Regions from separate parts of the Acidihalobacter yilgarnensis genome, predicted to be linked through region 2. Evidence: predicted binding sites of a transcription regulator. Region 2 holds the regulator's gene; each other region holds the start of a gene.

Region 1 (7,768 bases), 230 kb from region 2:
CGCTGCCGACGATCTGCTTGCCCGACAGAATAGGTCTCGGTTTCGTCACATCTTCAGATCTAACCTCACCCACCGGTCGGATACGCTCAGCGGTCTCCGCTGTGTTCGTGGACGAAGCCTTCGCACTATCCACCGATCCGACCGAATCGATATGCTTTACCAGCCCACTGATGAAAAACACCGCCACCAACAGCAGCAATCCCATGGATACGACCATGAGAATGCGCGAGGTAGCATCCATTCTCGGTTTGTGATCTCCCATATCCCCCCTGACGGCGACGTCATGGCATCGCCTTCGTCGTTGTTGTGATTATCCGCAACCGACCTTGCCCAGGCCGGGTGTCGTTCGATTCTAATGTTTCATCGACGCCGGCACCACACCTCACGGGATCGCCTTAATGTTGCAGTATCTGACTCAGGAACAGACGTGTACGCTCATTGCGCGGGTTGCTGAAAAATTCCGCGGGCACATTTTCCTCGACGATCTGCCCGGCATCCATGAAGATCACCCGATCAGCAACCTGTTTAGCGAAGCCCATTTCGTGGGTCACGCAGACCATGGTCATACCATCTTCGGCCAACCCAGTCATGACCTCCAACACCTCCTTGATCATTTCGGGGTCCAACGCCGAGGTGGGTTCGTCGAACAACATGATCTTCGGATTCATGCACAGGCTTCGCGCGATAGCAACGCGCTGTTGCTGCCCCCCCGATAGCTGCCCCGGAAATTTGTGCGCCTGATTGGCAATCTGTACACGCTCAAGATAGGTCATGGCCTGAGCCTCGGCCTCCTTGCGCGACATCTTGCGCACCCAGATCGGTGCGAGACAGCAATTGTCGAGCACCGACAGATGCGGAAAAAGATTGAAGTGTTGGAAGACCATGCCCACTTCCTTTCGGATGTGCTCGATTTTCTTCACATCCTCGGTCAGCTCGATACCTTCAACCAGGATCTTGCCGCGTTGATGCTCCTCCAAGCGGTTGATACAACGGATCATCGTCGATTTGCCTGAGCCCGATGGTCCGCACACCACAATGCGTTCGCCTTGGCGCACGACCAGATTGATGTCCTTGAGCACATGAAACTCGCCATACCATTTATGCATGCCGATGATTTCAATCATGACATCAGGCGTAGCCGCGTCGGCAAGAGTATGATTGGATGCCTCCGGCATGGTCTTCCCCTCGGTCAAATAAAATGGCAGGGAGCTGGTGTGTCGCCCCTCGGTGAACATTATTTTCAGCGCTTGTGTCCGGTATCGTAACGACGTTCCAAACGCATGCTGTAGCGCGACATGCCAAAACAAAACAGCCAGTACAGCGCGCCAGCGAAGACGAATCCCTCCAGCGCGAAACCCAGCCACTTGGGATCAGTAAAGGCCGACTGCACGATTCCGAGCAGGTCGAACAAGCCGATAATCGAAACCAGCGTGGTGTCTTTGAACAACTCGATAAAGGTGGTCACCAAGCCAGGAATCACGAGCTTGAGGGCCTGCGGCAGAATCACCAGCGCCATCAATTTCCAGTAATTCAATCCCAGCGAAGCTGCTGCTTCCTGCTGGCCTCTGGGTATCGCCTGAAGACCCCCGCGCACGACTTCCGCGATATAGGCTGACTGAAATAACGCAATACCGATCAACGCGCGCATTAATTTATCGACATCGGCGCCCTCTGGCATGAATAAAGGCAACATCACGGAGGCCATAAACAATACCGTGATCAAGGGCACGCCGCGCCACAACTCGATGAAAGCGACGCACAATGCACGCACAATGGGCATCTGTGAACGACGTCCCAGTGCCAGCAGGATGCCGAGGGGTAGTGCCGCCACGATACCGACCGATGACAAGATCAAGGTCAACATCAAGCCGCCCCATTGCGTGGTTCTCACCACTGGCAAACCCGCCACGCCACCGTGAAACAAGGCGAAGGCCACGAACGGGAAGACAAGCAGCGTAAACAAGCCCACCCAGCGCTTACCCGGCATGCCGCGAAGCATCAACCAGGCCAAGAGGCCAACGAGCAATAAAGCACCGACATTAACGCGCCACAACTGATCCGGCGGATAGAACCCATAGATAAACTGGCTAAAGCGAGCCTCGATGAACACCCAGCAAGCCCCACCTGCGGTACAAGCGCTGCGATCGCTACCCACCCACGAAGCCTTGATGAATGCCCACTCGACAACCGGGGGCACCGTCAGATAAAGCAGATAGGCCGCAACCAATGTCAATAGCGAATTGAGCGGCGTGGAAAACAGATTGCGTCTAAGCCATCCAATCGCGCCTACTTGCGAAGATGGCGGCGGCAAATCCGGATGCGGTTGGTATTCCTTCATATGAATTCCTCGGTGCCGCGCTCAACGCTCAATGAGCGCAACCCGCTGGTTGTACCAGTTCATGAACAGCGAGATCAGCAAGCTCAGCGTGAGATAAACCGCCATGGTCATGCCGATGATCACCACCGCCTGCCCCGTTTGATTGAGCGTCGTCCCCGCAAAAACGTTGACCAGATCCGGGTAACCAATTGCGGTAGCGAGAGATGAGTTTTTGACCAAATTCAGGTATTGGCTGGTCAGCGGTGGAATGATCACCCGAAGCGCCTGCGGCAAGACAACCAAGCGTGTGGTATTGCCGGGATTTAATCCCAACGAACGGGCCGCCTCGGTCTGCCCATGGCTAACCGCGAGGATGCCCGAACGGACGATTTCCGCAATTGAGGAAGCGGTGTAGATGGTCAGAGCCAACAGCAGTGCTGTCAGCTCGGGGATCATGGTGATGCCACCGGTAAAATTGAAGCCATGCAGGCTTGGCAGCGACCAAGTCAGCGGCATACCCAGCAGCACAAAACTCAATGCCGGCAGCCCCACCAACAAAGCCAGCGAGGCATAGACCGTGTGAAAAGGCTGTCCGGTACGCAATTGCCGACGGTGCGCCCAACGTGCGAGCCAGACGACCAATACAATCGCAACCAGCAGGCTCAGCACTACATAACCGAATCCAGTACCCGGCACCGGTCCCGGCAAATAGACGCCGCGGATGTTCAGGAATGCCCATTCTCCGATCGACAAACTCTGGCGCGGTGCGGGTAGTGCCTGCAACACGGCAAAATACCAAAACAGCACCTGCAACAATAAAGGAATATTGCGGAAGGTCTCGATATAGATTCCGGCCAGGCGAGCAATCAGCCAATTCTTCGACAGCCTGCCGATACCGACTACCAGACCCACCAGCGTGGCCAGCACAATACCCATGACCGAAACCAGCAAGGTGTTAACCAGCCCAACCAGAAAGGTGCGGCCGTAGGTCGATGAAGGGGTATACGGAATCAGGCTTTGGATAATACCGAAACCGGCTTCTCGATCCAAAAAACCGAAGCCCGTGGAGATACCTCTTTGCTCAAGATTGCTGACCGTATTGTGAAAAACATAGCCGAGCAATGCGAATACTGCGCCCAAGACCAGCGCCTGGAATATGATCGCGCGAACCCGCGGGTTGCTCATCAGGCTTGGGCGTCCCGGTACGAGTGGTTCCTTGGGAGGAGCGGACATCGATTGATCCCGTATTGATAAAGCCCAGGGGGGGCGTGCTCCCCCTGGGGCGTTCACAATTCGACCGAAGTCGTGTCAGCGAATCGGCGGAGCGTACTGGATGCCGCCCTGATTCCAGAGGGCATTCAGGCCGCGGCGGATCTTCAGCGGTGATGACATGCCCACATTCCGCTCGAAGGATTCACTGTAATTACCAACCTGCTTGACGATGTCATAAGCCCACCCGTCGGAAACCCCGAGCATTTTGCCCAAGCCTCCCTTGACCCCGATGAAACGCTGAATCGCTGGGTTATTGCTATCGGCCTTGAGCGAATCGATGTTTTTCGAGGTAATACCGAGATTTTCGGCATCCAACATCGCAAACAAGCTCCACTTCACAAGATTGAACCATTCATCGTCGCCCTGTCGCACCGACGGGCCCAGCGGTTCTTTGGAAATAATTTCGGGCAACACCTCGGCGCTATCCGGGTTGGCCAACAGAATCCGCAACGCATACAACTGAGATTGATCGGAGGTCAGTACGTCACAACGACCCGCGTCGAATGCCTTCACGGTAGCGTCGGAGGTATCGAAGGTCACCGGTTTGAACTGCATATGCTGGCTGCGGAAATAATCGGCAAGATTGAGTTCAGTCGTCGTGCCGGATTGTACGCAGACGGTCGCGCCACTTAGATCCTTGGCGCTCTTGACCCCCAGCGCCTTCTTCACCATGAACCCCTGGCCATCGTAATAATTCACGCCGGCAAAATTGATCCCGAGTGAAGCATCGCGGGTCAGCGTCCAGGTCGTATTACGTGACAGCACATCAACCTCTCCTGACTGCAGTGCGGTGAAACGCTCCTTGGCGGTCAGCGGGGTGTACCGTACTTTGTTGGCGTCGCCAAACATTGCCGCAGCGACAGCGCGACAAACATCCACGTCCATGCCCTTCCAATGCCCTTTGTCATCGGTATTGGAAAAGCCGGGTAGACCCGTGCTAACGCCACACTGCACATAGCCTTTATTTTTGACGGCGTCGAAGGTGGCACCGGCGTGGGCAGTTCCCGCCACCATGGCAAACGAAAAGGCGGTACCAACCGCCATCCAGCGTAATTTATGCATGATTAGCCCTCATGATTGTTATTGACTGTCTGTATTTTATGGCGCGCGAGCCCCCCGGCTGCGCGTTACTCCCCGGCCGTATCACGTGTCCGTGCGACCGCCGATCGCCTATGCGTATCCCCCGATACGTAAGACACTACTCACATGCAGATATCGGGCCAGGTGCTGACATATCACCCTCATGGCCGAAAAAACTGTATCACCAGCTTTACACAGCATAGCCGCGAACAGGACGAACGGCCAGCATCACCCCGATGAAGGAGCAGATTTGCACCACAATGGTGCGTTCGTAACGAGTGCCGCCCGCAAGCTTGTACCCACGGGCGACACTTTTCGTAGACCTCGCTGATTACTTCAGGCCCAGCTTCTTGGTGATCACTGCGATCTCGTCAGCACTCATGGTCTGCTTGTTGACGATGTTGCCCCCCTCGACCTGCCAGACCACTTCCGGCCCCTGCACGTCACCCTGGGGATCGAAGTTCAGATCACCGGAGGCGCCGACATAGCGGATTGTCTTGCCCTCGGCCAGCAGCTTGCGAGCCTTTTTGAAACCAGCGACGCCGGCTTCGACAGGCGTGCCCTTCGGATCGCCGGTCACGCTACGGATGTGATCCTTGATGCAGGTGCCGGTGCTGCACTTGCCCGCCTCCATCGCCAGCGCGATAGTCGCAACAGCATCGTAGGCATTCGCATCGTAAGGCTGGGTAAAATCATGCCCGTAAGCCGCCTTGAATGCCTTCTTCACGATCGGCAGACTGGGGGTATCCATACTGCCGGGCACCGTTCCCCAAACATGGCCGTCTAGATATTTCGCACCGACGCTGGTGATGAACTGCGGGGCATTGAGCGCATCCGGGAACAGGTACTTCTGCGCACCGCCATTGCTGATCCATTCACGCAGGATGGTCGCACCCTCGTTCGGATAAGCAACCAAGAACAAGGCCTGTGGGTGGCCTGCCAGCGCCTTGGCAACCTCTGAGCGGTATGAAGGCTGCTGCGGGTTGTAAACCACCATCGAGGTCACCTTGCCGCCATAGGCGGTGAAGGCATCCTTAAAGCGATCAGCCAACCCCAGACCATAGGGATTGTTCAGGTAAATGACCGCCACCTTCTTGAGATGGGCTTTTTCCTTGGCCACATAGGCCATGGCCACGCCTTGCAGGGCGTCCGAAGGGCAGGTACGGAACCAGTAACCACCCGTCTTGCCTTCTTTGGCCAATTGGGTAAACGCTGGTGATGTCGACCCGGCGGAAATCTGCACCACCTTGGAGGGGGCCGTGGCCGAAGTCAGGATCGCCATCGACACGCCACTGGAATAGGCGCCGACCAGGGCCGGCACGTGGTTGATGTCGATCAGCTTCTTGGCCGCATCGACACCCGTCGAGGGCTGGGTCTGCGAATCATAGATCATCGCCTTGAGCGTACATCCATTGATGCCGCCGGCCTTGTTGAACTCCTCGACCGCCAGCTGCACGGCCTTGACGTTCTCCTGGCCGGTTGCGCTGAGCGAACCGGTCAGCGGCAGGACTGCACCGATGGGGATACTGCAATCGCTGGAGGCGGCATGCCCCACCATGGGCAGCGCGGCCAACAAGGCAGTCGCCAGATAAGGTTTGTAGCGCATTCGTGTATCTCCTCAATGAGAAAGCGAAACATCCGAGTTAGAGGGGGCCATTGGCCCACCTGTGATGCCCGACCCCTCCTCGCGCACATCTCCACTCGGCCATTCCCGTCAGTCAAGACGGGCTCTGCTGCGGGTTTTCCAGACACGCGTTACATCTGTGTGACGCCCCTTGTACGGGATCTCGACGCCCGGACAATCACCCGGGCGTCGCACACACCATATTGACGTCTTATCGAGTGTATTGCCTATTTGGCGTACTGCTTGAGCACCTTGTTGATCGCGTCAACTTTAATCATCCCGGTCTCGGCAACCTTGCCGCCCTTGACCGTCCACACCACCATCGGCGCCGTCACGTCGCCGTACTGGTCGAAGCTCAGCGGGCCGGAAGCACCGACGTAATGCACTTTTTTGCCGGCTTTGAGCAGCATAGAAGCCTTCTTGAAGCCATCGACGCCGGCATAGATAGGCGTGCCGCCCATACCCGTCACCTTGCGGATGTTGTCACGAATGGTCGGCGCCTTGTCACTCTTGCCGGATTCCATGGCCAATGCGGCAATCATGACGGCGTCATAGGCATTGGTCATGTAAGCCTGGGTCGGGTAGCTGCCGTGCTTCTTCTTGAAGTTTTCCTTAAAGGTTGCCAGCGAAGGCGTCTTCTCGGAACCCGCAGCGGTGCCGTAGACCGTCTTGAGGTACTGCGGACCCACGTCGTCGACAAACTTCTGCGACTCCAGGCCATCCGGTAGCAGGAAGGTCATCGGGCCGCCGGCGGATATCCATTCGCGCGCCACGGTGGTGCCGTCGCCCGGATAACCGACCAGGAACAGGGCCTGCGGTTTACCTGACAGGGCCTGATTGACCTCGGAACGATAGGAAGGCTGTTTGTCGTTGTAAGGCACCTCGGCAGTCACCGTGCCACCCATCTTCTTGAAATAGTTCGCAAACTTGCCGGCCAGACCAGTACCGTAAGGGTTGTTGATGTACATCACCGCCACGCTCTTGAGGCCGTGCTGATGCGCCAGCATGGCCATCGCCGTACCCTGCAGGGCATCGGAAGGCACGGTACGGAACCAGTAACCGCCAGTGCGGCCTTCCTGGGCGAGCTGGGTGAAGGTCGGCGAGGTCGACGCGGGCGAAATCTGCACCACATGCGCGGAGCTGGTCACCGAAGTCAGAATGGCCATGCTGACGCCGCTGGACAGTGCGCCGATGATGACCGGTACGCGATTGATGTCCACCAATTTCTTGGCCGCATCTACGCCCACGGCGGGATTGGTCTGATCGTCGTAAAGGTCGAATTTCAACTTGCAACCATTCACACCGCCGGCCGCATTGATATCGCTGACCGCGAGCTGAGCACCCTCGCCGATCTGCTGACCTAACGCACCCAGCGAACCGGTCAAGGCCATCACGCCACCGATGGTGGTCGTGCACTCGGCATGCGCATTGATCGCGGCCATTGACAGTACGCCGGCCGCCACGCCCGCGAACAT
Region 2 (7,768 bases):
CGCAGTTCTTCGATGCCGCTACGCGCATCGATGCCGACGGCCGCCTCGTCGTAGAGTTTCACTTTGGGGCTGAGCAGGTTGTCGACGAAGGCCGGGAGCAGGCCGAGGTGCAAATTGTCTATGCAATACAGACCCTCGTCCTCGAGGGCATGCAAGGCAACGGTCTTGCCGGAGCCCGAAAGGCCGCTGATGATGATCAGTCTCACGATTCGCTCTCGAGGCGTTGTTGCTGTCGCTGAATCAGGTCGTCCGCTGCATCATAACCGGATTGCAGCAACAGGTGTTTGCGTACAGAGGCTTCGACCAGGACCGCCAGGTTACGGCTGGGCGCGACGGGGATTTCGATGACGGGTATCTCAACCCCGAGCAGGCGTCGGATGCGCGTGATCCCGTACAGTCGATGCTCGTCCTCGTGACGGGTGCTGTGGCTGTGGCGCAGGTCTATGATTAGCCTGAGATATTTGTTCAGTTTGATTGCATTGTCACCGTACATGGCGCGCACATTGAGTATGCCGAGCCCGCGTACCTCCAGCATATCCTGCAGGACGTGTGGGCAGCGTCCCTGCAGGATATCCGGCGTGATGCGGGCGAACTCGGGTGCGTCGTCCGCGACCAGGCGATGACCTCGGGTGATCAATTCCAGTGCCAATTCGCTTTTGCCCACATTGCTGTCACCGGTGAGCAGCAGGCCAGTGCCGAGCACTTCCATGAACACGCCATGTGTGGTGGTAGTCTCGGCGAGTGCCTCGCTGAGGAAATAGCGTAATGTGCTGATGAGTTCGTGCGTGGCCAGGGGGGAAACGAGCAGCGCGATACCCGCATGCTCGGCAAGTTCGATCATCCGGGTGTCCGGAGATTCTCCGCCACCGACGACGATCACGACGCTCTCGCCGTTGAGCAGTTGTGACAGGGCGTGCTCGCGGGTGGTGGTGTCGAGTTGCTGCAGATAGGCGAATTCGCGGCTACCCAGTACCTGTACGCAGTGCGGGTGTATCAGGTTGAGATGGCCTACCAGGGTGGCGCCGCCCCAGTGAGTATCGGCCGCAGACAGACGCTGCCCTCCGCTCGAACGTCCCGCCACCCAGGAAAGTTCGAGGCGTTTGCCGAGGGCTTGATAGAGGGTTTCAGCGGAGAGCGTGGCGTCCATGACGTCGCCTAGGCGGCGTGCCTGGCATCCCAGTCATTGAGCAGTCCCAGGGCGGACTCGCTGTCGTGGGCACCCCGTAGTTGTTGCACGGTGATCGGGTCGCTGAACAACTGAGCCAGTCTTGAGAGCGTGTCCAGGTGTTCGCTGGTGCACTCCTCGGGGACCACCAGGGCGAACAGAAGATCAACCGGCGCCTGGTCGGGGGCATCGAAATCGATGCCCCCGTTCAATTTGATGAAGGCGGCCTGGGTTTCCTTGAGGCCAGCCATGCGGCCGTGCGGTATCGCTACGCCATGTCCCAAGCCGGTACTGCCCAGGCGCTCGCGTGCGAGCAGGGTATCGAAGACCTCATTGGAGGAAACCTGTCCACCCTTGGCCAGGAGTTCGCTTAGTGCCTCCAGTGCCCGCTTTTTACTGTGGATGTCCGCATCGTTGAGGATGCGTTCGGTCGTGAGTAATTCGCCTATCTGCATGGTTCAGGTGTCGCCTGTGTGTTTCAGATGGCCGTGCGTTTGGTCGCTTCGGCCTTGTGATGGTCTTTGGTCTTTTCCTTGTGCTTGATCACCTGCCGGTCGAGCTTGTCGACGAGCGAGTCGATAGCGGCATACATGTCTTCGTCGACGGCATCTGCGAAGAGTTGGTTGCCGCTGAGGTTCAGACTGGCTTCGGCCTTCTGACGCAATTTCTCTACGGAAAGAATTACGTGGACATCGATCATATTGTCGAAGTGTCGTTCGAGACGCTGGAATTTGTCGCTTACGTAGTCGCGTAGTGCATCGGTCAACTCTACGTGGTGCCCAGACAGGTTGATTTGCATACGATACTCCTCGTTGAGGGCTGTGTCTTAACTGCCCATTTGGGGGCGGTGCCATCATGGCCGACGTTGCTCGCCGTCCGCGGTTCCCTGTGCGGGGCGTGGACGGCGGGTAACATCTCCCACCGCCGGGTTTCGACGCTGGCGCCCGACTGTGCTCCCTGGTCACGGCCGGAATGCGGGTGTCGGTCCGTATTGCGCCAAGTCGAAGAATTTTGTGAGATCTCCATGATTTGAGTCTAGTTGAGTCGTTTGCGATCGCTGGAGGACGGAATGTTCATGCCCTCTCGGTATTTGGCGACCGTGCGGCGCGCAACCTGTATCCCCTTCTCGCTGAGCAGATCTGCGATCTTGCTGTCCGACAAAGGTTTGTCGCCGGGTTCGGATTCGACCAGTTTGCGGATCATGGCGCGAATCGCGACTGCGGAGCATTCACCGCCATCGGCGGTACCGACGTGGCTGGAGAAGAAGTACTTGAATTCGAAGATGCCGCGGGGCGTGTACATGTATTTCTGGGTAGTGACGCGAGAGATGGTCGATTCGTGCATTTCGACCTGTTCCGCAATGTCGCGCAGGACCAGGGGCTTCATCGCCTCCTCGCCATATTCGAGAAACCCCCTCTGCTGCTCGACGATGGCAGTGGCGACACGTAGCAAGGTTTCGTTACGGCTTTGCAGGCTTTTGATGAACCAGCGCGCTTCCTGCAGCTGATTTTTCATGTAGGTGTTGTCAACGCTGCTGTCTGCGCGCCGTACCATTGATGCGTAGGTGGAATTCAAGCGTAGGCGCGGCGCAACTTCAGAGTTGAGCTCCACGCGCCAGCGCTGACCCTGTTTGCGGACCGTCACGTCGGGGACGATATATTCGGGTCGGCTATTGCTGATCTGTGCACCAGGCCGCGGATTGAGCGACTGGATCAGTGCGATGGTTTCCTGCAGGCCAGCCTCGTCCAGTTCCAGGTGGCGCATCAGTGCCTTGAGATCGTGATTCCCGAGCAGGTCGATATGGGATTGCACCAAGCGCCGCGCCTGTATCAACCACGGTATATCTTGTGGCATCTCAGAAAGTTGTATGTCGAGGCATTCCGCCAGATTGCGGGCGCCGCAACCTGGAGGATCTAGCCGTTGCACGAGATGGAGGACGGCCTCGATGTCCTCGATTTCGAGATCGGCCTGCAATTGCGCGGCGAGTGATCCACGGATGTTCTCGATATCCTCCTGAAGATAACCGTCACCGCCGATCGAGTCGATCAGGGTCATGGCGATCAGGCGATCCTGCTCGTTCATGGGTGCCAAGTGCACTTGCCAGAGCAGATGATCGATCAGCGACTCGCCATCGCCGCTTTGTGATTCGTAGGGGTCGCGGTCATCGGCTTCGGACGAGCCGGAGCCCGCTGCGGTTGGCGGCTCGTAAATATCGTCCCAGGCACTGTCGACCGGCAATTCGTCTGGGATGGTGTCTTGGGATGGGTTGTCTTCGGCGGCGCCTTCGCGAGATTCGCCGTTGATTTGCTCGCCATCCGCGCCCTCAACTCGCCCGGAATCCTCGTCGACCTCGAGCATCGGGTTGGTTTCCAGGACTTCCTGAATATGTGTCTGTAGCTCGAGTGTCGAGTACTGCAATAGGCGTATGGCCTGCTGCAGTTGAGGCGTCATCGCCAGGGATTGCCCCAGCCGGAGTTGAAGTGAAGGCTTGATCATCGCGTTTGATGTTTATCTTGAATTCGCGTTTAACGCAATGGTCATCGTCGGACTCTTGGGTATCTCGGGTTGCTTACAGGCGGAAGTCCTGACCCAGATAGACCTCGCGGGCCTTCTGGTTGTCCAGGATATCTTCCGGGGTGCCTTCGGCAAGCACATGCCCGTCGCTCAATATATAGGCGCGCTGACAGATGCCGAGGGTCTCACGTACGTTATGGTCGGTAATCAAGACGCCAATATCCCGGTCGCTCAAATGTCGCACGATGCGCTGAATATCGAGCACCGAGATGGGATCGACACCGGCAAAGGGTTCGTCTAGCAGGATGAATGCGGGCTCGGCTGCCAAGGCACGGGCAATCTCCACACGCCGTCGTTCACCACCGGAGAGGCTGAATCCGCGACTGCTGCGAATATGCCCGATCTGCAGTTCATCCAGCAGACTTTCCAGGGTTTCATTCTGTGCCTTGGGGTCGAAATTGTCACGCAGTTCGAGTACCGCGCGGATATTGTCTTCGACGCTGAGGCGGCGGAATACCGAGGCTTCCTGAGGCAGATAGCCGACGCCCATGCGCGCGCGCGCATGCATGGGGAATCGGGTGATGTCCTGATCATTGAGGCGAATATGGCCAGAATCTGGCTGGATCAGGCCCACGATGATGTAAAAGCAGGTGGTTTTACCCGCGCCGTTGGGGCCGAGCAAGCCGACGATCTCACCGCTGCCCACGTCAAGCGACACCCCGCCAAGGACGTCGCGGCCGCGATAGCGTTTGGTGAGATCCGTGACGCTGAGTACGCTCATGGCGTGGATTTCTCCGCGCCGCCTTGGCCGCCGGGGACCAAAGTTGCCTTAACGCGATTGCCGGGCGCGCCAGCGGTGACGACACCGCTCTTCGTATCGTAGACGATGCGCGCGCTGCTGAAGGTGTTGCGTTCCTGGATCAGTTTGGCCTGTCCGTCGAGGTGGATTTCCTGGTTGCCGGGCAGATACAGCATGTGCGTGGCGTGTCCCTTCACCGGTTTGCCCTTGGGCGTGACATCGCTGAAGCTGGCGGGAGCCCCATCCATCGTCAGCCGTTCGACCGGGCCCTTGGGTGGTGCAATTACGGTCAGGCGTTCACCATCAATCGTCAGCGCGTTCTGCGTCACGTGGACGTGCCCGGTGTAGATGCCTATGCCGGTTTTCTGATCGAAATGGAATCGGTCTGCGCTGATGTGAACAGGGGCGTTACGCGAAACGGGGGGCGCACACCAGGCGTTCAGGGGCAACGATAGGGCGAATGCCGCTATCAGCCAGAATCGGCGTGCCCGTGTACGTCGACCGCTGGCGGCCCGTGAATCAGTGGGATGTCGTTGGGCGTGTGTAAACACTGTGCACGTCCTTTAGGAGGTCGATGAACTGCTGCTTGAAATTTGCACTCAGGCCAATGCCTTGCGTGACATACCCAGGACCCTCGATGCGGGTGGGGGCCGGGCTCGTCGCGGTCTGTTGACGGGTATCGACCGTCACGTTACTGGAAATCACGTGAATCGTCTGTCCCTGCGTGTTCTGTCTTGTGATGAGCACACGCTCTGGCATCTGCACGATGGTGTCGCCGGGCAGCAGGATGGCGCTGGGCGAGCGTAGCGTTACCGGCGGACCGCGCTCAGGATATACCACCAACACCGGATCGGTCAGCCGGGTGAGTCGGTCCGGTAGGGTATGTGTAAGGTGTACTGCCTGCAGGCGATAGCGGCGGTGCCCGTTGCTGCGCCACTGGGTCAGTGTCACGCCCTCTGCGGCGTAGTCCGTGCCGTGTGTCAGAGGCTCCATTTTGAGCGGCGGCGGCAGCGAATGTCGCGCGAGCCAGTAACCGAGCATGAGGGTAAGGGCCAGCGCGGCGCCTGTGAGCAGGCGCTGTAGGCTCATGTGAGATAAGCCGCGATCAGGCGTTCGTATTGCCCCTGGGCCCGCATGATCAGCTCGCAGGCTTCGCGCGCGGCGCCCTGCCCGCCGGCGCGTGTGGTGACCCAGTGCGCATGTGCCAGGACCTCCGGTGCGGCGTCGGCGACCGCGATGCCGAGTCCCGCGCGTCGCATGACCGGCAAGTCGACGAGGTCGTCGCCGACGAAGGCCGCAGCCGAGGGTGGCAGCGCCAGCGTCGATAGCAGATCCTCGAAGGCCGGCAGTTTGTCGCGGCGACCCTGGATGACGTGTTCGATGTCCAGGTCGGCGGCGCGGCGACTGACCACCTGCGAGCGGCGCCCGGTGAGTATTGCCAGGGTTACGCCGCTGTCCTTGAGCATGCGCATACCGTGTCCGTCACGCGAGTTGAAGGACTTGTATTCCTGTCCGTCGTCGCCGAGAAACAGGCGGCCGTCGGTGAGCACGCCGTCGACGTCGAAAACCATAAGGCGCACGGCGCGTGCGCGTTCGAGTACATCGTCGGATACGGCCGCTGCCCTGTTCGTTGGTGTGTTCATTAAACGACCCCCGCGCGCATCAGGTCGTGCATATTCAGTGCACCGACGAGGCTGCCATCCTCGTCGACGACGGGCAGCGCCTGAATGCGGTGATCCTCCATCAGCTTGACGATCTCGGCGGCGAGCATTTCGGGCCGCGCAGTCTTGCAATCCGCTGTCATTACTTCGCTGATCGGTGTGCGGTGAATGTCGAGCGCCGCATCCAGGGTGCGCCGCAGGTCGCCATCGGTGTACACGCCGACCACGCGCCCCGCCATTACGACAGCGGTCATGCCGAGGCCTTTGCGCGTGATTTCCAACAGTGCCTGGCTGAGGATGGTGTCGGGGCGAACCATGGGGATGTCGTCGCCCTGGCGCATGACGTCGGCCACATGCAGCAGTAGGCGGCGGCCGAGGCGGCCGCCGGGGTGTGAGCGTGCGAAATCCTCGGCGGTGAAGCCGCGGGCTTCGAGTAGGGCGATGGCCAACGCATCACCCATCGCCAACGTGGCCGTGGTGCTCGATGTCGGCGCCAGACCCAGTGGGCAGGCCTCACGGGCCACGCTGACGTCGATGTGCACGGTCGCCTCCCGCGCGAGGCTGGATTCAGGACGTCCGGTAAGCGCAATCAGCGGGATGCCCAAGCGGCGGATGATCGGCAGGATAGTGAGGATTTCATCGGTTTCGCCTGAGTTTGACAGGGCCAGTACGACGTCGTGCGCGGTGACCATGCCTAGGTCGCCGTGGCTGGCCTCACCGGGGTGGACGAAAAAGGCCGGCGTGCCGGTGCTGGCCAGCGTCGCGGCGATTTTGCCGCCGATGTGTCCCGATTTGCCCATGCCGAGGACGACGATGCGTCCCTCGCAGGCGTGTAGGTGATGGCAGGCGCGGACGAAGGCGCCGTCTATCCGTTCGGACAGGGCGGCGACCGCCTCGCTTTCGGTGCGGATCACGGCGAGGCCGAGAGTGATGAGTTGTTGGTCGTCGAGGGGCATGGGGGTTACGCGGTCCAGTAGAGCCAGCATTCGTAGCCGATGAAGGCGCCGAGCAGGACGCCGCCTTCGACGCGATTGATGCGTCTGGGCTGGCGGCCGTAGGCGAATAGGAAGAGCAAGGCGGTGAAGCCCAGCATCAGAGGGTAGTCGCGTGTCAGCACCTCATGTGGCACCGGGCCTGGTGCGATTAGTCCGGGGAGGCCGAGTACTCCTAGGATGTTGAATAAATTGGAACCGATGACATTGCCCAGTGCGATGTCGGGTTCGCCGCGGCGCGCGCTGAGTATGGTGGTGGCCAGTTCAGGCAGGCTGGTGCCGATGGCGACCACGGTCAGGCCGATCACGAGATCGCTCACACCCAGAGTGTGGGCGATGGCTACGGCGCCCCAGACCAGCAGTTTGGCGCCGCCGAGCAATACGGCAATGCCCAGCGCGAACCAGCCCAGTGCGGCAGACGTGGACATTGGTGGCGGTTGCTCGTCGAGTATTTCCTCGGCGAGCGCGTCGTCGGCGCGCGCCCGGCGTGCCGACCAGACCATCCAGACCAGTAGCATGACCAGTCCCAGCAGCAGCGCGCTGCCCTCCGGTCGCGCGAGGCGCCCGTCGGCGAGCAGGGCATAGCCGAGCAACATGACCACCAGCAGCAGCGGCAATTCGCGTTTGAGTAGTTTCG
Region 3 (7,768 bases), 130 kb from region 2:
ACGCTCGAATCGAGCATGCTGCTTGCGCGTGTATTGCTGCAGCGCTTGGATATTCCCGACGATGTGATCAACGAGCGCATCGAACAAGAGCGTGCGGATCATTACCGCAGTCTGCGTGGCCTGTTCGCGGGCGAGGCAGAGGCTTTGCGCGATCGCCTGCACAGCGTCACGGTGCATCCCGAGGGTAAGGCCGTCGGCAGTACGCTCGCGGCGCTGGAGCTGGGCGCGGTCGGCATCCGGGTGGAGGCGATCCGTAGAGGTGGTATCCGCGGCGAGCATCCGGACGATGGCATGTGTCTGGAGGCGGGAGACGTACTGATACTGCGTGGGGGGCAGGATGCGCTCAAACGGATCGAGCCGCTGTTCCACGGCCCCAACTGAGTCAGCGACCTACCAGTATTTTTCGGTTGTGATATGGCCGGGTTCGCGCCGGCGGTTGCGCCGCAGACCGCGTGCGTTGAGTGCCGTGCTGGTGTCGCGGATCATGTCCATGTTGCCGCAGATCATTACCTGTGCGCTATCCGGATCGAAACGCAGACCTGCGCGGGCCTCCAGGCGGCCGTCTTCGATGGCTTGCGGGATGCGACCCTCAAGGGCATCCGGGAGAGATTCGCGACTGACGAAAGGGATGTAGTCGAAATGTCCGGGGTGGGCGGTTTTGATGGCAGCGATTTCATCGCGGTAGCTCAGTTCCTGTGCCTGGCGCACGGCATGGATCAGGCGGATATTGTCGAAGCGTCGCCAGGCCGCTTCGGTCTTGAGCAGGCAAATGAAGACGCCTAGACCCGTGCCGCTGGAGATCATCCATAGATTCTCTGCATCTGGGACTTCGTCGAGTGTGAAAAAGCCCGAGGCCGTGCGCGCTACCCAGATTGAGTCGCCGACGCCAACGGATAACAGCGCCGTGGTCAACGGGCCGTTTTCGACGGTGTTGTAGTAGATTTCCAGATAGGGCGCGTCCGGCGTATTCACGCAGGAATAGGGACGAGCGATCCGCTCTCCATCGATATCGAGCGCGACGCGAGCGAATTGGCCGGGTTTGAAGGTATCCATGGGCGCGTCAATGCGCAGCGTGAACAGCTTGTCGGTCCATTGCCGTTTCTCGATGACGCGGCCTTCCAACCAGTGGTCCATGAGCATTTCCTGATGTTGTCTCGGGCAGGGCCACACTATGCTGTTGGTCGAGCAAAGCTTCAAGCCTCTAAGTCGCGGCTGCAGACTTACGAAACGGTCACCCGTAGTGCTTTGCCAGCGCCCAAGCCTTCGCTAGACTGGCGACCCGCTTATCAGCCGAGAGATGTCCATGACCGAGCCTTCCAGCCTGCACCTTTTTCTCATGGCTATCCTGCAAGGCGTGACCGAGTTGTTCCCAATCAGCAGCCTCGGCCATAGCGTGCTGGTGCCGGGCATGCTGCATTGGCCAATCGATCGCGATGCGCCCTGGTTCTTGCCCTTTATCGTGGTCCTGCATCTGGGTACGGCTTCGGCGTTGTTGATCTATTTTTGGCGAGACTGGTGGCGTTTGTTCAACGGTTTGTGGCGCGCGCGCGGTGGTGCCAGTAATGCCGAAGCCCGCCTGTTTTGGATGTTGGTCACGGGCACGATTCCCGCAGGTTTGATCGGCTTGGCCCTGCATCATCAAATCAGCCGGCTATTTGGGCTGTTCGAGCTGGCGGCGATTTTTCTGATGATCAATGGCCTCATGTTGTTAATCGGCGATAGCCTTAAGCGCAGGACACCCGATGGTGGCCTGGATAAGCTCACCTGGGGTAAGGCGCTCGTCATTGGTCTCGCGCAATCGATTGCCCTGATTCCGGGGATGTCCCGTTCAGGCGCAACTTTGGTTGCTGGCCTGGGGGCGGGTCTGGACTACGCCGCCTCGGCACGCTTCTCCTTCCTGCTGGCGACCCCGATTATTGCAGCGGCTGGCGTACTGGAAGTGCCAAAACTGCTACATCATGGCGTACCTGGTGGTCTGGTCCATGTCATCGTGCTGGCGGGTTTGCTGGCGGGTGTATGTGCTTGGTTTTCGACTTGGTTTTTGATGCGTTGGTTCAGCGAACATGAAGTCAGTGCCTTACGTCCCTACGCGATTTATTGCATGTTGTTGGGTGCGTTGGCCCTTTGGGTCGGGTGACGCCGCGTTAGGGAATAGCGGTTTTTGCGCGCGACCTGTCGACCATAAGTTCCACTTTAAATAATTTAAATGGATGTATTTTTTTAGTGCGGATTAATTTTTAATGCACTCTTTTTATGTCTATTTTTAATTAGAAAAATCAATTAATTACCTTGCAGGTTAGGACTTGTGAGGGTTTTCTTTTTTGGTATGCAACTTGCCTGCATGAGTGGCGGTTTTCGCGCTGAATCAGTGCGTCGATTCGATCACGAACAGGACAAGGAGCGTAGAGATGGCGGGTCATTGGCTTAATACGGGTGACAATGCGTGGCAGCTTGCAGCTGCCACGATCGTGGGCTTGCAGAGTGTGCCGGGACTGGTGGTGCTGTACGGCGGCATCGTCAAGAAGAAATGGGCGATCAATTCGGCATTCATGGCGCTGTATGCCTTCGCGGCTGTGTTGGTGGCGTGGATATTGTGGGGATACAACATGGGTTTCGGTCCCAAGTTGTGGCCCTTTCTGGGCATGCCGGGTCCTGCGTTAATGGGGCACTATGAGTTGTCCCAGGCCGATATCCCTGCGGCAGGCGCAACGGCTGCCTTCCCTATGGCCACGATGATTTTCTTTCAGTTCGTGTTCGCCGCGATCACGTTGATCATCCTGGCCGGAGCGGTGCTCGGACGAATGAGTTTCAAGGCATGGGTATTGTTCGTGCCGTTGTGGCTTACGTTCTCCTATGTGGTGGGTGCGTTCAGCCTATGGGGCGGCGGTTGGCTTGCGCAGCTGGGCGTCATCGATTATTCCGGCGGGTATGTCATTCATTTGTCGGCGGGTATCGCCGGCTTTGTGGCGGCTGCGATGGTAGGACCACGACTGCAACGCGATCGCGAGAGCTTCCTGCCCAACAATATTCTTCTGGCGCTGGTGGGGGCTGGATTGCTATGGCTGGGCTGGGATGGCTTTAATGGCGGCGACCCTTATTCGGCAAGCGCAGATGCCGGCGTGGCCGTGCTCAACACGAATATTGCGACTGCGGTCAGCCTGCTGACCTGGACGGTCATCGATGTGATGTATTTCAAGAAGCCGTCGGTGATCGGTGCGATACAAGGCATGATTACCGGTTTGGTTGCGATCACGCCGGCGGCCGGGGTGGTCAACGGTTACGGCGCTATTGTAATTGGCCTCGTCTCCGGCAGCGTGCCCTGGTTCACGATGAATATCCTCGGCAAACGCATGCGTATTTTTCATAAAGTGGACGATACCTTGGGTGTCTTCCACACGCACGCAGTCGCCGGTGTGCTGGGTGGTGTGCTGACGGGAGTACTGGCGACCCCGGATTTGTGCAAGGCCTTCGGACTGACGACGCCGGGTGGCTGGCTTTACGGAAACTTCCATCAGGTATTGCTGCAATTACTCGGTGCGGGCTTCATCATCGTACTCAATGTCGTCATGACTTTTGTGTTGCTCAAGATCATTTCCTTCATCACGCCGCTGCGCATGGATGAGGAGAGCTTGCTAATCGGCGACGATGCCGTACACGGCGAGGAAGCTTACGCGTTGTACGGCGAGGGTGATCGCAAGCCTGTCCTGGGTGACTAGCGCGATCTTGCCTGCCCAGCAGCGGCGCCCGGAAATGCTGTGGGCGTCGCTGTTCTCCTCCATTTCCTCCCTGCATTAATCACGGCACTGCATGGAGATTTCGCTATGTTCGGCCTTTCGGGTCGCCTGTTGATTGAGATGGCTGCGCTCACTCTGTTGGGTGGGTTGCGGGGGGCGCGAATCCGTATGCGCGATGAGCGTGAAATGCGCGATTGCGCACTGGCGGCGGCAGCGATGGTTCAAGCCGCCGGCTATGCGCGTGATGGCTTGCCGGATGTGGCGCGCGCTCGCCTTGTAACCGTGATCCTGCGATTGAAAGAACTGGACCCACCTGATTGGACAGTGATTGAACGCTGATAAGTGCTTCCTTCATCATGAGCGAGACGCTCTGGAGAGAAGCGATGAGACGGAAAAGACGAAACCATTCGCCTGAGTTCAAGGCCAAGGTAGCGCTTGCAGCGCTACAGGGTGACCTGACGATGGCTGAGTTGGTCAAGAAGTTCGATGTACATGCCAATCAGATCGCGGACTGGAAGAAGCAGCTGCTGAGCAACGCCTCGGATGTGTTCGGCAAGGGCGCACAGAAGGCTGAACAGTCGGCCGAAACCATTGAGCAGTTGCACGCCAAGATCGGCCAGCTGACGATGGAGAATGATTTTTTAGAACGCGGGCTCGAACGGATTCACGGGCCCAGAGGAAAGCAATGATAGATCGTCAGGATCCGCTGCCGGTAAGGCGGCAATGCGCGTTGCTGGACCTGCCGCGCTCGACGTTCTACCGCGTGGCCAAGCCGGTTACAGACGAGGAACTGGAACTCATGGCGCTGATTGATCGCTGCCACCTGAAGTATCCTTTCTATGGCAGCCGACGCATCCACGACTGGTTGGAAGACCAGGGTCACCGCGTAAACCGCAAGCGGGTTCAGCGCCTGATGCGCACGATGGACCTGAGGGCACAGTACCCGAAGCGCAACCTCAGCTTGGCCAATCAGGCGCACAAGGTCTATCCGTACCTGCTGCGGGATCGGGTTATCGACCGCCCGAACCAGGTCTGGGCGACCGACGTGACCTACATCCCGATGGCGCGGGGCTTTGTGTATCTGGTGGCCATCATGGACTGGCACTCGCGCAAGGTGCTCTCCTGGCGCGTATCGAACACGCTCGATGTGAGCTTCTGCGTCGATGCGCTTGAGGAGGCGATCGAGGCCTACGGCGCCCCGGAGATCTTCAATACCGACCAGGGGAGTCAGTTCACGAGCGAGGCGTTCACCGGCGTTCTCAAGCACCATGGCATCCGCATCAGCATGGATGGCAAGGGTCGGTGGGTCGATAACGTGTTCGTCGAGCGCCTGTGGCGCAGCGTGAAATATGAGGAGGTGTATCTGAAGGCCTACGACAATATCGCCGATGCACGAAGGTCACTGGGGCGATACCTGGCCTTCTACAACGCTGAGAGGCGGCACCAGTCACTGGACCGGCGCACCCCCGACAGCGTGTACTACGAATCCGCCGCCAGACTGGCGGCATAACCCGAGAGAGCACTTAGCGGGCTGTCCAATTTCCCGGGTCCACTTCTGAATGCGGGTTCTGTGGAATATGCATTGGGTGGTCGGGAAACGCTTGACTCTGGCTTGCGGAGTTTTTTGATGCTGGCGGCTCTGGATGTGGCGGACCATACGCAGGCACCGCTACTGGATGCGGTACATCATTATGTACGCTGGGCGCGCCGGCTCCGACGGCACCGACGGCACCGACGAACGCAGGGCGAGCTGTTCGATGAGTTGCGCCGGATCGAGGTATTGGACGTCTCACGACGTTACGTCGCGCTGGTTTTATTCGCACGACATCTGTTGCCGGTGAGCATGAGGCGCGACCCGATCGGGGACGATTCGGCCTTGGTCTGGCTGTATGGCCTGCGAGCGGCGTGGTTGTGGTGCGAGGCTGGCGGCGGGCGTTCGCCCTTCGGTTTCGTGCCGCGCGCGCTGATCGCAGCGGTGCACGCGCTACTGGGTTTGAATACGCTGGATCGGCAGGGCTAGGCGTTCAAGGAACGATTGCGGGTACGGTGCGAGGAGGCACGTCGCTGGGCGTCACAGAGATCGGCGACCGGACAGACCGGACACTTGGGGGCGCGTGCAGTGCAGACGTAACGGCCATGCAGGATCAGCCAGTGATGCGCGTCCTGGCGAAATTCGCGGGGTACCACCTTGAGCAGGCGTCGTTCGACTTCGAGCACGTTCTTGCCCGGCGCGAGGCCGGTGCGGTTGGACACACGGAAAATATGTGTGTCTACGGCGATCGTCGGCTCGCCGAAGGCGGTATTCAGGATCACGTTGGCAGTCTTGCGGCCGACGCCTGGCAGTGCCTCCAGCGCGGCGCGGTCGCGCGGTACTTCGCTGCCGTGGCGCTCGATCAGCAGCCGGCAGGTTTTGATGATGTTTTCGGCCTTGGTGTTGTAGAGGCCGATGGTGCGGATGGATTCTTTGAGACCGTCGAGGCCGAGTTCTAGGATCGTCCGAGGGGTGTTGGCCATGGGAAACAGTCGCGCCGTTGCCTTGTTCACGCCCTTGTCGGTAGCCTGAGCGGACAGCACGACCGCTACCAGCAACTCGAAGGGTGTGGCGTAGTTCAGTTCGGTGGTCGGCGCGGGATTGGCTGCGCGCAGGCGCTCGAAGAGAAGCCGGCGGGTGTCGTTATTCATGGTTTGGAGATGCCCACGCACCCTAATCGGTGTGCGTGGGCTGCTGATTCCCGGAAAGATCAGACGTGGCGGAAATGGCCGACGTCGGGAGCTGGCTCATAGCCGCTTTCCTTGATGCGCGCCTTGAGATCCTTGAGCAACTTGTCATGATCGGCCTCAAGTTTATGCATGGCCTTGTCGTCAAGCTTGGGGAAGACGGTGTTGCGGATGAAGGCACCTAGATCGTCCATGCAACTGGCCCAGTAGCGATCGTTGAGGTGAAAACTGTGCTCGGAATGCTGACCCATGGGGTAATGGTTGAAGCGGCCGCCCATGGTCGCCTTCAGGTCGGCATCCTGCTCGACGAAGGCCTTGGCCCATTCGTACCACCACTTGTAATAGGCCTCTTGCAATCCATAGTTGTACTGTTGCTTTTCGTAGAAGGCGCTGATGGTCATGCGGGGCGCTAGGCCGTAACGGGTGCCTCGGGTGCCTGCGAAAGGGAAGTGGCCGGACATATTCAGGTTCTCCTATGCGTCGATATCGTTATGGGAGCAGTCTGCGCGGTCGTGGCAGCCCGCCACGACACGGATGGCCCGGCGGGCGCCGGACCGGAATAACGTTCGTAGGTCAAAACCGGCCGACGAGGCGCTCATGAGGCGTCCCCATTGGTTCGGTCGATGTTCGAAACGGTTTCTTCAGCCATACGTTCGAATGTCCGCGAGGCGATGCCTCGGCCGGAGAGAAGGCCTTTAGAGAGCATTAAAGTATATCAGAGTTTACCGAATTTCATCCCGCCCCGCGCGATCGGCACGGGTGTTGCTCAGTCTGCGTCCTGTGGCGATGGTTTTGCAGCGGCCTTGATCGCCGCCTTCTTGACCTTGACGCGCTCGATCGCTGCCTGAATCGCGATCTGTCTGGGGTCGCTGGCAGATGGTTGTGGTGCGTCGGCGAGGCGTTTGCGCGCGAGGCGCGCCTCGCGCGCACGTTGCTCGGAGGCCAGCCGGCGCTGGCGGGTGTTGTGGCGTCGCCGCGCGAGGTTGGCGCGCTGCCGGGCCAGCCGGCGCGGGCTTTCGGTGAAGGGCCAGCGCCAGGTGTCTGGTTTGGCTGGTTCCATCTCGATGCAGTCGACCGGGCAGGGCGGTATGCACAGTTCGCATCCGGTGCATTCGGCTGCAATGACCGTGTGCATGCGTTTGGCGGCTCCGACGATGGCGTCCACCGGGCAGGCCTGGATACACAGGGTGCAGCCGATGCAGGCGGTTTCGTCTATCAGGGCCACGGCTCTTGGTTTGTGCCTGCCCCGCGCCAGGTCCAGCGGCATGGGGTCGCGCGTGAGCAGTTTCGCTAGTGAGCGAATCGTACGGTCCCCA
Region 4 (7,768 bases), 710 kb from region 2:
GGATAAGCCCTGTGCTGACCAAGCAGCCGCAAGCTCGGGTAAGGCATTCGAGATACGCGTTGCGGTGGCTGCGTTAGCCGTCCAGAAGTGCGCCGACAGCGTGTTCTGTTGGCTTGCAACATAAGCGTCCAGCGGACCGGTTCGCGGCAGGTCCAAGTGGAGGCGGACGACCCAGTCTTGCCCATCTGTAGGCGGCGTTCCGGTATGTGGTGGCGTCGTCTCGACTTCAAGCTGGACCGTATGGAAGCCCTGAGGGGTCCGTACCGGGAGCTCGATGGACCAGTAAAGGGTATTGCTGCCGGGTACCTGACTTTGCAACTGATTGATGCCGATTCGCCCGATGAGTCCCTCGACCATTTGCCGGGCTTGATTCGATGCTGCGGGCTGGGTGGTCGGCTGAACTGGCAATACATCGAGTAGGCGTGCCGCAGTCGCCTTGATGTCCAGTGGCGATGGAGGCAGCCCTGCGGCAAGGCGGGATTCCAGCATGACCCCGGAATTGAGCATGGCTTGCTTCAGGCCGCCACCCGTCGCGAGTTGTGCGGGCGTGGGTGTGTTGGCTACTAGTGCGCGTGCGGACCCTGCGGCGGCGGCAGGTAATTGCGGCAACAGCCTTGATAAGGCGCGCAGGACGGTATCGAGCGCCTGCTGCGCGGGCAGCAGACTGCGCACGGCTTGTTCGATGGCAACGGTTTGTGGCGATACGGAGGGGGGCGTTGCGGGTGCCCGTGCCAGGACGATGTCGTTACCGGCGCGCCGAACACTTAAGCGTAATGACTCGCCCGTTTGCAGCGGCGTTTGGGATCTGACTGGAATCTGCAGATTGCCGATCTGCAGGCGCGCAGGACCACCACCTGCCTGCGCGGGCGTACCTTCAAGGACAAAGGCACGTAGCACCTGCCCGACTTGCCAAGCGGCTAGCTGGGCGCGAGGTGAGGTACTGCCTTGGGCGCTCTGGGCAAGCTGCTGACTGTCGACGCGTATGCCGAATTCCACCGGATTTCGAAGCCTCCTCGCATGTCGGTACAGCTAATGGCGCAAGGTTGAATATGTCGATGGGCACGCCATTCGCTTCCGGGATGATCAGTTCAGGAACTCGCGTATGCTTGCGATTTCCTCGGCGGCATCTTCCAGCACTTGCAGCGATCGATCGGATTCCATGTCAGCTAGGCCGAGTTTGCGGAAGGCGGGAACCTCGGCCAGTGAGGCGGCTGGTAACGGACGATCGTTGCGCAAGTCTGCGTAGAGTCGGGCGGCGATGATGATGTCGCAGAGGTCAGCGGGTAGTTCAGGGCTGCGCATCCATTGTTCTCCCTCTTCGATGGCGATCACCACATCGTGATCAAAGCCCCATTCCTTGAGCAGAACCCCGCCGACCATGGGCGCCAGACGGGTGATAGCGAGTTTGAGATCGTCGATGCCGGTCCCTAGGCTTTCGGAAAATAGGAGTATCGGGACGGCGCCGACACGGTGCATAAGGCCGGCGAGCAAGGCGTGATCGGGATCCATCAGGCGCGAATGCCGGGCAATGATATAGGCGATGGCCGAAACCTCCACGCTGGTCTCCCAGAGTAGCTGCATCTGGCGGGCGATTTGCGGTGAGCGGGCCTTGAATACATTGTGCATCGTGATGCTGATCGCAAGACTGGCGGTGCGCTTGAGACCTAGGCGCGTGATGGCCTCGCGCACCGAGCCGACCGCACGCGTGCCCCGGTAAGCAGCGCTGTTGGCGGCCTGAATCAGGCGAGCCGTCAGCGAGGGGTCGACCTGTATGACTTTGGACAGGTCGTTGAGGCTGGTTTCGGCGTCGGCGGCGAGTTCCCTGATGCGGATGGCAATTTCCGGCAGGCTGGGAAGCTGCATGCGGCCATCGCTCAGTGCCTTGTAAAACCGCTCGAGCAGATCGCTCTCGACCGAGGAAATACTCTCTTCGCCGACATCATAGCCACTGTTTGTGGCATTTTCGGCCTTGATGGCCTCCTCTAAAGCCTGCCGGGCAATACTCAGCAGGCGTGTCTGTGTGATCACCGCCGCGTATTCCGCAAGGCTGTCATCTGGGAACAGCGGGCGTAAGGAGCGTGCCGCATCTATGCCGGGTTCGATCCGTTCGAGCAGCGTATCACCCTGCATCAGGTCCATGCTGCCGTCGAGGATGAAGCTGATCCAGCGCTCACGATTGCGGGATGGGAGGCGTTTGCCGGGTTCCAGTGTATCGATTCTGGATTTGGGCAGTAACGCTTGCCGGGAAGCCTCGCTGAGCTGACTGAGCGGTTCCAGCCGGCCGAGTTGTTCGATGGAGATATCCGAGTTAGGCATGGATTCGCGTGGGAGCAGCGTTCTCGTTGGGCGGGCGGCGGGTTGGGACCCGGAGGTTCTAACCTCCGGGTCCGGGGATTATCACCTCATGGGGCCGGGGGTGAAGTAGGCGAAGAATTGTTTCTGCGAATTCATCGGGTTGGAACTTCGGCAGAAATGCCGTGGCGCCGACGCGGTCGACCATGGCCTGGTTGAAGGACCCACTCAGCGAGGTGTGGAGAATGACCGGCAGGTTGATGAGGCTTTTGTCGGCCCGGATGCGGCTGCATAGCGTGTAACCATCCATGCGTGGCATTTCGATGTCTGAAATCACCATGTCGAATTGGCGCTCCGTGTCGGAGGCCATGACCGCTTCGAGTTTGTCCAAGGCTTCTTTGCCGTCGTTTGCGAGGACGACCTGCATCCCGAGTTGTTCAAGTGTCCGGCGTACCTGTAGTCGGGCGACTGAGGAGTCGTCGGCGACGAGGATGCGTTGGGTTTGGGCATTTTGCGTCGGATCTCTCTCCTTGAGGTTGTCGGAGACATCCGTGTTGACGCCCTGTACATCGGCGAGTATGCGTTCGACGTCCAGTATTTCGATCAGTTGATCCTCATACTGCGTGACCGCGGTCATATAGTGGCCGGAGCGGCTGCCTTTGGGCGGCGGTAGTACCGATTCCCAACTGATATTGATGATGCGCTCGACCGATGCAACCCTGAAGCCTTGTACGCTACGGTTGAATTCGGTGACGATGACAAAGCTTTCCTGTCCGGCGGGCACGCCGCGCCGACCTAAGGGCCTTGCGACCTCAATGATCGAAGTCGGCCGGCCACGGATGTTGGCGATCCCAAGCACATAGGGATGCGCCTGCGGGACGGTTTTGAGCGTGGGCTGGGGTATGATTTCCCTGACCTTGAAGACGTTAATGGCGAAAATCTGCTGCTTGTCCAGCCGGAAGAGCAGCAGTTCCAGCCGATTCTGGCCTGCAAGGCGGGTGCGTTTGTCTACGGCGGAGAGGATGTCGGTCATACTGCCCCTTGATTCGGCTAATCGTCGTTATGTACAGGTTGTCGGCAGAAACTAATAAGAGTTTAGAAGCTTGTAAAAAACCTGCCCGTGCACCGGCGGCTTTAGCTGTGGCCTGTATATTGCTTCTGATTATACAGTGGTATGCATTACTGCGATGCGGCAGCCATTGCGCGACAATCGCTCCTGTTGTGGCCGTCAAAATATCGTCATGTGTCTTTGGAGGTGGTGCTGAGTGTCGGGAAACTGGCGAATGGGGTGGGTTTTCCTTGGGCTTTGTCTGTATGGCGTTATGCTAGGCGGGGCCGTGGCGGCGGATGCGCAGGAGCCGCATGTGCGGATACTCGATGCTGCGGAGTCATTCGCGCTGGCGGAGGCGAAACAGGGGTTGCCGCGCGCGAAGTTGCACATCAGCGCATCACCGTTGGATGCGCGCCTGGCGCTGCCCGCCTGTACGCAAGGGCTGAATGCCTTCAAGCCGAGTGGCGGTCGCGTGATTGGTAATGCCGTGATCGGCGTGCGGTGCGCCGGCCCGCATCCCTGGACCCTGTATGTGCCCGTTCAAGTCTCGGCCAGGCTCGCGGTGGTCGTGGCGGTGCGTCCGCTGGTGCGCGGAACGCAGCTGATGGCCTCGGAGTTGGCATTGGCTGATCGCGATCTGAGTAATCTCGCCTATGGCTATTTGACTGGCAAGACGCAGGCTGTGGGGCAGGTGCTGACCCGTGATGTCATGGCGGGTCAGGTCGTTCTGCCTGCAATGCTGAGCCCCCCCATTTTGGTGCGCCGTGGACAAATGGTAACGGTCATGTCTGGTGGGAGCGGTATTGAAGTGACTACCGAAGGTGTGGCGCTTGCCTCGGGATCGCGTGGTCAAGCGATCAAAGTGCGTAATAGCCACTCCCAGCGCATCATCGAGGGTGTGGTCAGTGGGCCTGGGAAGGTGACAGTCGGTGGCTAGTGCGTATCGCCCAGGCTGGCCTCAGCAGCAGAATGGGGCTAAAGTTTCGTCAGGCTTGGTCGATAAGTCTGGCATCAGCAAAGGCGATTGCCGCATGTGGACGCGAAGTTCGGGTCCGAAACGGCTTCGGCAACGGGTGATTCAATGAATATCGATCTCAAGAATATTCCACAGCAAGGCGGTGCCAAGGCTACGGGCGATACAGCGGGTTCTTCCCATTCATCCGCGCTGGGGTCGACACGTGACACCGCCAGCAGCCAAACCCAAACCCCGGGGACGCCCGTTGCTTCGAGTGATTCGGTGAGTTTGACTCGGAGTGGGCAGCAGCTCGCCCAGTTGCAGGCCGGACTTGCTCAACAGCCGATTGTGGATAAGCAACGTGTGGCGCAGTTGCGTCAAGCTATTCAGAGCGGGCAGTACAACATCAACCCGAGCCAGGTGGCGAGCAAGCTGCTGAGTCTTGAGGGGCCGGCAAAGGGTTCCTGAAACCCCGCGGTGCAGCCTCCCGTGGCGCCGTGGGCAAGCCATGTTGTGACGTGGGAGAGGGATAGGTAGTGAGCAACGACGAATCCATGCTGCTGTCGATACTCGGTGAGGAATTTGCCGCTATGACCCGTCTGCGCGAGATTCTAGAGACGGAATCCGATGCATTGGAGCGCTTGCAGGTAGAGGCGCTGTTGTCGCTGGCGGATGCCAAGCAGGCCCTCATCCAGTCTCTGGAGGCGAGCGGTGAGCGGCGTGCGGCATTGCTTGCGGGCTTGGGGTATGGGGCGGATCCGGTTGGGATGGATCGCTATCTGTCTATTGCGCCAGCCGAAGTGGCCGCCGCTTGGCGGGTGCTCGTGGATGAGACAACGCGTTGCGAGGCTCTCAATCGTCGTAATGGCGCGCTCAACAACAGTGGACAACGTCAGGTGCGTCGTTTGCTCCGGGTGTTACGTGGCGAGCCGGTCGAACCGGCTACCTATGATCGAAAGGGCGATTCTGGCATCGGCGGTGGCCAGCCTCTCGCCAAGGTTTGAAAAAGGTTACGCTGCGTTCAGCGGCGCTTGTAGGCGCTTCCCGGATTGAATCTTACGAGATCGAGCAGGTCGCTCGCGCTGCTTGCCGTTTCCGCCGCTCCCAGGAACAGATACCCGCCAGGGTTCAGAGCCTGCGCCAGTCGTCTGAGAATATCCTCCTTCGCGGTCGCTGAGAAGTAGATCAGAACGTTACGACAAAAAATTACATCGAATCGGCCAAGCGAGGCATAGCTTTGCATCAGGTTGTATTCGCGGAAACTGACGCGACCTTTGACCCGAGGGGTAATCTCCCAACGATCCCCCTTGCTGACAAAATAGCGCTGCCGCTGGTCGTCGGTCAGGCCTCTCATCATGCTGAAACCGTCGTAACTGCCGGTGCGTGCTTCGTCGAGTATCTGCTTGGAAACATCGGTTGCGATGATCTGAACATTGGCCAGCGAGAGGCCGGAGTGTGTGCGCAGGCTTTCGTCGATCATCATGCTCAACGAGTAAGGTTCTTGTCCGGATGAGCAGGCTGCTGACCAGAGGCGTATGGCGGTGCCACGGCGCGCCAGTTCCGGGAGTATGTGGTCACGAAGGCTGTTGAACGGATGTTGGTCCCGGAACCAGGAGGTTTCGTTGGTCGTCATGGCCTCAACGGCCTGGCGGGCGAGTTCGCGGTCATGTGGGAGCTTGGCCAGCAGAGCGCTGATCGTAGGTAGGCCCGCGTCACGCGCCATGCGGTTCAGCCGGCTGACGACAAGATAGTGTTTGTTGTCGCCCAGGACGATGCCACAGGCATCGGAAAGGAATTTTCTGAAGGTGTTGTATTCGGTTTGGCCCAGTCTTTCATCAGCCATGTCCGCATGTTTCCTTACGCCGTAGCGGTGTTTGGTTGCGATCAATCATCGTCTGGCTGCTTGCGGAGCTGTTCTCGTTCAAGATAACTGACGCTACGCTGTATCTGACGCTGCGCATCGGCCGTCAGGTTGTGGAACGCGAGCCCCACTTGTGTATTGGTGTTGTCGGCGGACGGACGCACATGGCGGATTTCCGTCTCGGCTACGATGGTGCCCTCGCCCGGCAGTTCGACTTCACAGTAGGGCATGAGTGTGCCGGGTATGATTGCCTGTCGGTGCAGGGCCGGCAATATTGCGGAGACGCCGCCGACCGAAAGGTCGCGTAGCTGGCCAGCCAGCGGATTGTGTGTTTCCGGTGTTCCAAGACGCACGCCGGCTTTGATGCCCAGCGCAACATTCACCCTGTAACTTGTCCGACGCTGCTCATAACGGATGAATTTCGGCAGGCTCGCTCGGTGAAACGGGATCCCATTTTCACTTCCAGATTCGATGATGTGGGATTCGAATGCGAATTTGACGCCCTTGAGTTGGCCGAGGAGCCAGATTTTGGTGTTTGGAACGATGGTTCTGTTGCCCTCGCGAGGGACAAACTCATCGAGCATGAAGTAATCGCGGGCCATCCCCTCGCTACCTTCGAGGATAGCGGTACTGAAGGCCTGCTCTCCCTCATCGGGTATGAGGGTAACCATCGCACGATCCTCATGGATGTCGCGTAGCAGGCGCGCGATCCGCGGGGGATGGGTGATGATTTCGTATTGGTTGTCAAACAATGAGGGTTCGAGTAGGGCTGTGCGCATGGGCGTGCATTCACGGGACACTATCATGACATCTTAGCCGAAAACTGCTGTCGGGTGGACTTGGCTCATCAGAGAGCGTGGTCGCGGACGCAATTGCGCCCGTCTGCCTTGGCTTGGTAGAGGGCGCGGTCAGCTCTCTCGATCAGGGTTTGCGGCGTGTCCTGTCGGCTCAGCGAACTCAATCCGATACTGATCGTTGGCGAGACACCGTGCCCGTCGGGTAAGCGACAGGTGTGCATGTCGACGTTTTTACGCAGGCGCTCGGCGACGTGCGTTGCGCGTGAGTTATCGGTGTTAACCAGCAGTACCGCGAATTCCTCACCGCCATAGCGAAAGACCAGATCGAAATCGCGTACCGTGCTGCGGATGATGTCGGCGATGCAGACGATAACTTGGTCGCCGCTTGGGTGGCCATGGCCATCGTTGATGAGTTTGAAATGGTCGATGTCGATCATCAGGAGGCTGGCCTGGCGGGACTCCCGGTGGCTTAGGCTGATTTCCCGTTGGATTTGCGGCAGCATGTTCGAGCGATTGCCGAGGCCGGTCAGGGGGTCTGTGAACGAAGAGCGTATGGCCTCCTGGTAACGCAGCCCATTTCGCAATGGGTAGACGAGCAGGCAGAGCATGTCTTCGAGGCCCATGCTTTCAACTTCGGTGAACGGTCGGGCGCGGTAGACCAGTAATTCGCCAAGATGCTCGGTCTCGACCATCAGTTGATAGGCAAGTGCGTGCCGGTTGGTGTGGCCGGACTGGCAATGAATTGCCGAATCTCGTGGACCCGTGTAACTGTAGCCGTCAATCGACAGCTCACCCGAGATCAACGAAGTGAA

What was found. Region 2 encodes sigma-54, which starts transcription at its own class of promoters, with help from an activator protein. Its sites were predicted from a motif close to TGGCANGNTNCNTGCTT; they were not measured.
Region 1: the regulator sigma-54 is predicted to act here: its motif matches at 4,796-4,812, upstream of BI364_RS15775 (amino acid ABC transporter substrate-binding protein).
Region 3: the regulator sigma-54 is predicted to act here: its motif matches at 2,323-2,339, upstream of BI364_RS14075 (ammonium transporter).
Region 4: the regulator sigma-54 is predicted to act here: its motif matches at 3,434-3,450, upstream of flgA (flagellar basal body P-ring formation chaperone FlgA).

What each region holds. Positions count from the first base shown of each region.
Region 1 covers NZ_CP017415.1:3,273,372-3,281,139, forward strand. Annotated here, with positions in the region: gene BI364_RS15755 (c-type cytochrome) at 1-241, opposite strand, end outside; gene BI364_RS15760 (amino acid ABC transporter ATP-binding protein) at 396-1,175, opposite strand; gene BI364_RS15765 (amino acid ABC transporter permease) at 1,241-2,338, opposite strand; gene BI364_RS15770 (amino acid ABC transporter permease) at 2,360-3,550, opposite strand; gene BI364_RS15775 (amino acid ABC transporter substrate-binding protein) at 3,626-4,651, opposite strand; gene BI364_RS15780 (ABC transporter substrate-binding protein) at 5,001-6,275, opposite strand; gene BI364_RS15785 (ABC transporter substrate-binding protein) at 6,521-7,768, opposite strand, start outside.
Region 2 covers NZ_CP017415.1:3,043,652-3,051,419, reverse strand. Annotated here, with positions in the region: gene rapZ (RNase adapter RapZ) at 1-206, opposite strand, end outside; gene hprK (HPr(Ser) kinase/phosphatase) at 203-1,147, opposite strand; gene BI364_RS14750 (PTS sugar transporter subunit IIA) at 1,156-1,620, opposite strand; gene hpf (ribosome hibernation-promoting factor, HPF/YfiA family) at 1,644-1,964, opposite strand; gene BI364_RS14740 (RNA polymerase factor sigma-54) at 2,201-3,661, opposite strand; gene lptB (LPS export ABC transporter ATP-binding protein) at 3,735-4,460, opposite strand; gene lptA (lipopolysaccharide transport periplasmic protein LptA) at 4,457-5,029, opposite strand; gene lptC (LPS export ABC transporter periplasmic protein LptC) at 4,998-5,567, opposite strand; gene kdsC (3-deoxy-manno-octulosonate-8-phosphatase KdsC) at 5,564-6,121, opposite strand; gene BI364_RS14715 (KpsF/GutQ family sugar-phosphate isomerase) at 6,121-7,095, opposite strand; gene BI364_RS14710 (calcium/sodium antiporter) at 7,101-7,768, opposite strand, start outside.
Region 3 covers NZ_CP017415.1:2,916,026-2,923,793, reverse strand. Annotated here, with positions in the region: gene BI364_RS14090 (cation:proton antiporter) at 1-381, shown strand, start outside; gene BI364_RS14085 (ferredoxin--NADP reductase) at 391-1,134, opposite strand; gene BI364_RS14080 (undecaprenyl-diphosphate phosphatase) at 1,304-2,137, shown strand; gene BI364_RS14075 (ammonium transporter) at 2,409-3,716, shown strand; gene BI364_RS14070 (hypothetical protein) at 3,822-4,073, shown strand; one part of gene BI364_RS14060 (IS3 family transposase) at 4,118-4,379, shown strand; one part of gene BI364_RS14060 (IS3 family transposase) at 4,379-5,244, shown strand; gene BI364_RS14055 (hypothetical protein) at 5,362-5,754, shown strand; gene nth (endonuclease III) at 5,751-6,416, opposite strand; gene BI364_RS14045 (hypothetical protein) at 6,476-6,913, opposite strand; partial or broken gene rsxB (electron transport complex subunit RsxB) at 7,417-7,768, opposite strand, start outside.
Region 4 covers NZ_CP017415.1:2,330,594-2,338,361, reverse strand. Annotated here, with positions in the region: gene fliK (flagellar hook-length control protein FliK) at 1-996, opposite strand, end outside; gene BI364_RS11185 (HDOD domain-containing protein) at 1,084-2,316, opposite strand; gene BI364_RS11180 (chemotaxis protein CheV) at 2,375-3,325, opposite strand; gene flgA (flagellar basal body P-ring formation chaperone FlgA) at 3,615-4,280, shown strand; gene flgM (flagellar biosynthesis anti-sigma factor FlgM) at 4,425-4,766, shown strand; gene BI364_RS11165 (flagella synthesis protein FlgN) at 4,835-5,302, shown strand; gene BI364_RS11160 (CheR family methyltransferase) at 5,320-6,141, opposite strand; gene BI364_RS11155 (flagellar brake protein) at 6,183-6,938, opposite strand; gene BI364_RS11150 (GGDEF domain-containing protein) at 7,007-7,768, opposite strand, start outside.